2 regions of the Amycolatopsis orientalis genome follow, and region 2 is predicted to be linked to the other one. Evidence: riboswitches for the same ligand, from Rfam matches in the RefSeq annotation. Region 2 holds a riboswitch; the other holds the start of a gene.

Region 1 (3,861 bases), 3.5 Mb from region 2:
ATGTGGGCCACGCCGTGAGCCTTGTCCGATCGCGCGCTGTCGTCGCCTCTGTGCCGGCTTTGGTCGCCTCGTTCTCGCGGCTGGGCGGTACCTGAGCTGTTCGCCGGTTTCTCGACCGGCTCCGCGGGCTCAGGCCGCTCGGTGAGCGGTTCTGATGTCTGCCGAGGCATAGGAACGTCCGGGCTGCTCTCCGCAAGATCGACGATCTCTGCGAAAGCGTCACCGCGTCTCTCCGCCGGCGTACGGCTGTCGGCTTTCCCGTCCGGGGCCGGTTGTGCCAACGGCACGAGAAGCGCGTTCAGACGAGCGCCTGTCTCAGAATCGAGGTTGCCGCGCATGTCCCAGCGACCGGTGCGTTTCTGCCGCAACCAGAACTCGCTTCGCGGAGTTCTCGGGGTCGGGTCGTGGGTGTCGTTGTCGTCAGGGGCTAGACGCGCGAGCACATCTGTTCCGGCAATCGTGACGTCGCGTGGTCTTGCGACACTGGCGAGATCGACCAGGTCCTTTTCGGCTTCGAGCCGGGCGCTCGGGGCGATGTGCTCCGGCAGCCTTCTCATGACCGTGACGATCCGGTCGATGCCGCCATCGGCCAGCGCGCCCGTGGCGGCCGCGGCTCCGGTCAAAGGCGCGACGGGCGGAGTCGAAGTCCCGTCGCGCGTCCGTCTCGAGTTGAGAGCCAGCGCTCGATCGGCCACCCTCTTCGCCTCGGCTCGGGGGACCCGGGCCACATGCTCATAGAAGACGGCTATCGAGTTGAATCCGTAGAGGTCTCGGACACCACGGGACTCGATTTCGGCCAGGATCTGGCCGACTTCGGCGAACAGACGTCGCCCTTCGCGTAGCCGAGTCTGCAACTCGTCGAGAAGCAGATCGGGGTCACCTTCCGGCAGGTTGAGCGGGAAGGTGTTGGGAATGTTTGTACTGGTCATCCCTCGATTGTCGGGCCAGATTCGAACAAGTGCACGGTATCGATCGGGTGGATGATGATCACGCTCCGGCAGCCCGAACTTGCTCCCATCACTCCGTAGGAGGACGTAGGTTGCGTCGGAGACGGTCTAAGGATGATGCGGTGGAGCTTCGGGGGAACGGGGCCTGGCGCCATTCATCTGCTCCCACTCCTCACGGAGGACTCCATAGACAACGGCATCGTGCACACCGCCAGACCAGCGCCGAGCGCGCCGGAACCGGCCTTCCTCGACGAACCCCAGCCGTCGTCCGACGGCGATCATTCCCGGGTTGCCCGAGAACGTGGCGAAGTCCAGGCGGAGTGCGTCGGTGCGGGAGAACAGGTAGGTCGTCCACAATCGCAAGGCCTCGGTGCCGAACCCGCCGTTCCAATAGCGCTCGTCGTAGATGGCCAGCCCCAGTCGTCGCCAGTCGGTTTGCCTGCTCTCCCAGTACCAGCTGACCTGACCGATCAACCGGCCGTCGCTCAGGTCTGTCACCGCAAGGCTGCTGCGAGGGTCGGGGCGTTCCGACTCGGCCGTGGTGAGCTTGAGCGCCGCCGATTCGGTATCCGCGGCTGACGGAAGGCCGAAGTACGGGCCGTTCGTCTTATGCCATGGCCGAGCGGGATCGAGTAGGTCGCGGAGCGATCGGATATCCGACGGCCGCCAGTCACGCAGCCGGACTTTCTCACCTTCGAGTGCGACGTTGTCCACCGGCCAATCGTGGCCCACCGGGGCTGGCTACGATCGTCAGGTGACTGAACTGCTCGGGCCTGCGGAGATCAGGGCGTTGGCGGCCGAGCTGGACGTACGTCCGACCAAGAAGCTCGGCCAGAATTTCGTGCACGATCCGAACACCGTGCGCCGTATCGTCGACCTTTCGGGGGTCGGCGAAGACGACGTCGTGCTGGAAGTCGGACCGGGGCTCGGCTCGTTGACGCTCGGTCTGCTCGCGACCGGCGCCAAGGTCGTCGCGGTCGAGATCGATCCCGTCCTGGCCGGACGGTTGCCGCACACGGTGTCCGAGCGGGGCGGGGCCGAAAGGCTGACGGTCCTCGAGGCGGACGCGCTGCGGATCAAGGCGGAGGACCTGCCCGAACGGCCAACGGCGCTTGTCGCGAATCTGCCGTACAACGTCGCAGTTCCCGTCGTGCTTCACCTGCTCGCCGAGCTGTCGTCGCTGACCAGCGGTCTCGTGATGGTCCAGACCGAGGTCGCGGACCGGATGGCCGCCGGGCCGGGGAGCCGGACGTACGGCGTGCCCAGCGTCAAGCTGGCGTGGTACGGAAAGGCGCGCAAAGTCGCCGCGGTGCCCCGATCGGTCTTCTGGCCTGTGCCGAATGTGGATTCCGCATTGGTCGCCTTCGAACGTGGCGACTTGGTGTGGTCCGTGGATCGGCAGCGACTGTTCGCGGTCGTCGATGCCGCCTTCTCGCAGCGGCGAAAGACTTTGCGCGCGGCGCTGGCGTCATGGGCCGGTTCCGCCGAACGCGCGGGGGAGTTGCTCGAGAAGGCGGGTGTCGACCCCAAGGCGCGCGGCGAGCAGTTGGATGTTCATCAATTCGCTCGTATCGCCGCAGCGGCCGAGTGACCAGCGGGTGGGCATGAAGGGCACCGCCCGGCAGATGCCGGCCCAGGTCAGCACGACGGCGTAAACCCTCTTCTCGATTTGCGCAGCTCTAGCCTGTCTTAGCAGGCAGGGGCCTCGAGGGGTAGCCGGGAACGCTACCGCTTTCCCATATTCTGGACACTAGATCCTGTAGTATGGACGCGACCAGACGTGTGATCTGCGCCTACGCGCTTGCTTTCATCCAGTGGGATCGGTTTTACTCAGTGAGCCATCCCGAGCGACTGAGAGACCTGGCTCGCCGAAGTCGCAGCAACCACCCTCCACAGGGCAGGTGCTACCGCCAGGACCGATGGAGGCTGTGCCTAATGAACAGGGTCACCCACCCGCTCCTGCTGACCAGGCGACGTGTCGTCGATGAAGGTCGCCGCACGGTAAGTGCGTGTCGACGCTCCACCGTTACTGCCTGAGTCTTTCCCTTACCTCTGAAATCCGTCCGGTCTGGACGGTTAATCGGTGACGGTTGGCGCGCTCGAAAGAAGCGGCGCCCCATTCGCATGGAGCCTTTCGTGATCACTGTCGAAAACTTGTCCAAGTCCTTCCCCCTCAACGGAAATCCCGTCGTCGCCCTACGCGACGTCAGCGTGGACATCCAAGCCGGCTCGCTGTTCGGAGTCGTCGGTCCGGCGGGCTCCGGCAAGTCGACCCTCGCTCGTTGCATCGGGCTGCAGGAACGCCCTGACCGGGGCGTCGTCCGGCTCGACGGCCTCAACACCGGCACCCTGGACGGACGCCGCCTGCGCGAGATCCGCCGCCAGGTCGGTGTCGTGAGCACCAAGCCGGAGCTGCTCGCGGAGCGCACCATCGCCGGCAACATCGCGTCACCGCTCGAGCAGCTCGGCCTCGACGGCCCGCAGCGCCGGACCCGGGTCGGCAACCTGCTCGACCTCGTCGGACTCACCCCGCGCGCGGGGCAGCGACCGGGTGAGTTGTCCGAGGGGCAGCTGCGTCGGGTGGCGATCGCCAAGGCCTTGGCCGCTGGGCCGTCCGTGCTCCTGGCCGACGACCCGACCGCGGGTGTGCGGCCCGAGGAGTCCGGGGCGGTGTTGACCGTGCTCGACCGTGCGCGCGCGGAGCTCGGCGTGACCGTGCTGCTCACCACACCTGACGCCAGCGTGGTTCGCCGTGTCTGCGATGACGTGGCGGTTCTCGAGGCCGGTGCGATCATCGAACGTGGGACCGTGCTCGACCTGGTCTCCGACCCGAACAGCCGGACCGCGCAAGCGCTCCTGCCTTCGATCGAGACCAGCCGGGCGCAGGCTTCGAAGTACGACCGCGCGGTGGACG
Region 2 (3,861 bases):
TCCGGCTCCGCCGATGGTGCCGCTCGGACCTGACCCGCCTGCCCTGATTGTGTGCTTCGCTGGGCGGGCAAGCGGCGGAACCCTAGGCACTGCGATCTTCACCGTACCGCAATCGCACGTCCGGAGGCGGCCGCGATCGGCCCGGGGACGGCTGTTAAGCTGGCCCTTCACCGCCGTGTGGCATTCCGTCATGGAGGAAACCCGCGCCGCTTCCGAGCGCGCAGGGCCGGTCACAGCGCGGCGGTGAAACCACCGAGAGATCAAGAAGGAGTGCCCCCGTGGCCAACATCAAGTCGCAGATCAAGCGCATCACCACCAACGAGAAGGCGCGTCAGCGCAACCAGGCGATCCGGTCCTCGGTGAAGACCGCGATCCGCAAGTTCCGCGAGGCCGCCGACTCCGGCGACAAGGCCAAGGCCCTGGAGCTGCAGAAGGACGCGGCCAAGAAGCTGGACAAGGCCGTGACCAAGGGCGTTCTCCACGCCAACCAGGCCGCCAACAAGAAGTCCGCGCTCGCGAAGCGCGCGAACTCTCTCTGATCTGCCTCGCGAAGGGCCCCGGTGACGCGAGTCGCCGGGGCCCTTCGTCATGTTCAGCGGCCGGTGCCGTGGGCGTCGACGACCTCCAGGACGGCGCGTTGCAGCGCGTACTCCGGGTCGGCCGCGACTCCCTTGACCTCGGCGTTGAGCCGGGCGACGATCCGCATCGCGGTGGCGAGACCGTCCTGACCCCAGCCGCGTGCCTGCCCCTGGGCCTTGCGCACCTTCCACGGCGGCATCCCCAGCTCGCCCGCCATCTGGTTCGGGTTCCCGCGCCCGGCGCCGGACACCCGCGCGATCGTCCGGACGGCGTCGGCGAGGGCGTCCGCGACCAGCACGTGCGGGACACCCAGCTGCATCGCCCAGCGCAGTGACTCCAGGGCCGCCGCCTTGTCGCCGGCGACGGCCTTCTCCGCGACGGCGAACCCGTTCACGTCCGCGCGGCCCCGGTGGTAGCGGCGGACAGCCTGCTCGTCCACCGTCCCCCCGGCGTCCGCCACGAGCTGTGTCGCGGCCGAGGACAGCTCACGCAGATCCGAGCCGACGGCGTCGATCAGCGCGAGCACGGCCGCGCCGTCGATCTTCCCGCCCACCCGGCGGACCTCGTTCCGGACGAAGGATTCCCGCTCAGCGGGTTTGGTCAGCTTCAGGCACTCGACGACCTCCGCCCCGGCCTTCTTCAAGGCCGCGGGAAGCGCCTTGGCGGCCTTGCTCCGGCCGCCTCCGCTGTGCACGACGACGAGCACGATGCCCTCGGCGGGCGCCTTGACGTAGGCCATCACCCCGTCGGCGAGCTCCTGCGAGATGTCGTGCGCGGATTCGAGGACGATGACCCTGCCCTCGGCGAACAGCGAGGGGCTGACCATCTCCGCGAGTGCGGGAACTGTGAGGTCCGACACCCGGATCCGGGTGAGGTCCGCCGTCGGGTCGGCCGCTTTGGCCGCGTCCGAAGCGGCGCGGACCGCGCGTTCGATCAGCAGCTCTTCCTCACCGAGAACCAGGACCAGCGGCGATGGGGCGGAAGCTTGCGTCGTCACGGGGACGATCCTCCCACTCGTCCTCTCGTGTGCTTTGTCCGGTGATGTGTTCCGGGCACGGTGGCCGGACTCCGGCCCCATGTCGTACGGTGTTGGCGAGGCGACGCGATCAAGCGCGTGCCGACAATCGAATACCGCTCATCCAGAGGGGCAGAGGGAACGGCCCGATGAAGCCCCGGCAACCGGCGTCAGCCTGTCATCCCGCGATCGCGGGGTAGCTGACGAACACGGTGCCAATTCCGGCCCGCCTCGGCGGGGCAGATGAGGAAAGGACCTCGCGATGACCGCAACCCTCGGCACGACCTCCACCACCAAGACCCCGGATCTCGGACCGGCCGTCGAACTGGTGTCGAAGGAAGAGGGACACCGGCAGCCGCTCGCCCCCGAATTCGTTTCCGCCGAGGACTTCTCACCGCTCGAGGTCGCCTACGACTTCGGCCGTGTGCGCCGCGAGGACATCGAAGCCGGGCCGAAGAACATCTGGCGCTACAAGAAACTCCTTCCCGTTCCCTCGAACGTCGAAGAGATCCCCAACACCGAACCCGGCGCCACCCGCCTCGTCCAGGCCGACAGGCTCGCGAAAGCGTTGGGTGTCAAGAAGATCTGGGTCAAGGACGACACCGGCAACCCCACCCACTCGTTCAAGGACCGCGTGGTCGCGGTCGCGCTGGCGGCCGCACGCGAGTTCGGCTTCGAGGTGCTCGCCTGTCCCTCGACCGGCAACCTGGCCAACGCGGTCGCCGCCGCGGCGGCCCGCGCCGGCTGGCGGTCGGTCGTGCTGATCCCGAAGACCCTCGAACGCGCCAAGATCCTCACGACCGCCGTGTACGACGGTGACCTGATCGCCGTCGACGGCAACTACGACGACGTGAACCGGCTCGCCACCCAGCTCGCCGCCGAGCAGGAGAGCTGGGCGTTCGTGAACGTGAACGTCCGGCCCTACTACTCGGAAGGCTCCAAGACGCTGGCCTTCGAGGTCGCCGAGCAGCTCGGCTGGCGCCTTCCGCCGCAGATCGTGGTGCCGATCGCGTCCGGTTCCCAGCTCACCAAGGTGGACAAGGGTTTCCGCGAGTTCGGGCAGCTCGGCCTCGTCGAGGAAACCCCGTACAAGGTGTTCGGCGCGCAGGCCACCGGCTGCTCCCCCGTCTCGGCCGCGTTCCGCGCGGGCCACGACGTCGTCCAGCCGGTCAAGCCGGACACCATCGCCCGGTCGCTGGCGATCGGCAACCCGGCCGACGGCCCGTACGTCCTTGACGTGGTCAACCGCACCGGTGGAGCGATCGAAGACGTCACCGACGAAGAGGTCGTCGAAGGCATCCGGCTGCTCGCCCGCACCGAAGGCATCTTCACCGAGACCGCCGGCGGGGTCACCGTGGCGACGGCCAAGAAGCTCATCGAGACCGGCAAGCTCGACCCGGACGCCGAGATCGTGCTGCTGATCACCGGAGACGGCCTCAAGACCCTCGACGCGATCGAGGACAAGGTCGGCCCGAAGGCCACCGTCAGCGCCTCGGCCGACGCTGTCCGCGACGCACTCGGCATCTGAGTTCCCGCCGGCCCGCCTCAGGAACGAGGCGGGCCGCGGGGCTCACCCCGGCGCTGCAGGGCGAGGCCTCGCGCGTCGGTGACGACAGCGGTGTCGCCGTCCGTGTCCGTCCTGGCGATCGAGGCGCCGACGGCCGCCAGGTTGTCCAATGTGGACTTGTTGGGGTGGCCGTAGGGATTCCCGGCGCCGACGCTCACCAACGCGGCCCTCGGCGTGACGGCGTTGAGGAAATCCGGTGCCGTGTAACGGCTTCCGTGATGCGGCACCTTCAAGATCTCGGCACGCAGATCGATCCCTTCTGCCAGCAGGTCGGCCTGCGCGGCGAGTTCGACGTCGCCGGTCAGCAGCACCCGGCCCGCCGGTGTCCCGGCACGCAGGACGACCGAACCGTTGTTGATCACCGTGCCGTCCTGTTCGAGGACCGATCGCCGCGTGACGTACCGCGGCCCCAGCACGTCCAATGACAGCCCCGGCCACTCCAGCCGCTGCCCGATACTCAGCTCCAGCAAGGGAATCCCGCGGCGCGCGGTCTCCTTGGCGACCTGCTGCCACGCCCAGGCCGGCGCGCGGCCCGGGCCGACGGCGACCGCACCGACCGACCGGCCCTCGAAGACGGATTCGAGACCGCCGATGTGGTCGGCGTGCAGATGGCTCAGCACGATCAACGGCACCCGGTCCACGCCGAGCCTGCGCAGGCAATCGTCGACCGGCCCCGGTTCCGGCCCGGTGTCGACCAGGA

Evidence for each region. A riboswitch is a leader RNA that binds a small molecule or an ion and turns the genes downstream of it on or off. The one in region 2 is predicted to bind S-adenosylmethionine.
Region 1: linked by a shared signal. The riboswitch ahead of SD37_RS05550 (methionine ABC transporter ATP-binding protein) and the one ahead of thrC (threonine synthase) in region 2 are both predicted to bind S-adenosylmethionine.

The regions. Positions count from the first base shown of each region.
Region 1 is NZ_CP016174.1:1,138,925-1,142,785, forward strand. Features, by position in the region: gene SD37_RS41830 (DUF222 domain-containing protein) at 1-929, opposite strand, end outside; gene SD37_RS05540 (GNAT family N-acetyltransferase) at 1,056-1,661, opposite strand; gene rsmA (16S rRNA (adenine(1518)-N(6)/adenine(1519)-N(6))-dimethyltransferase RsmA) at 1,702-2,538, shown strand; SAM riboswitch class I at 2,783-2,873, shown strand; gene SD37_RS05550 (methionine ABC transporter ATP-binding protein) at 3,084-3,861, shown strand, end outside.
Region 2 is NZ_CP016174.1:7,147,959-7,151,819, forward strand. Features, by position in the region: gene rpsT (30S ribosomal protein S20) at 279-539, shown strand; gene holA (DNA polymerase III subunit delta) at 593-1,576, opposite strand; SAM riboswitch class I at 1,712-1,844, shown strand; gene thrC (threonine synthase) at 1,857-3,122, shown strand; gene SD37_RS31080 (ComEC/Rec2 family competence protein) at 3,140-3,861, opposite strand, start outside.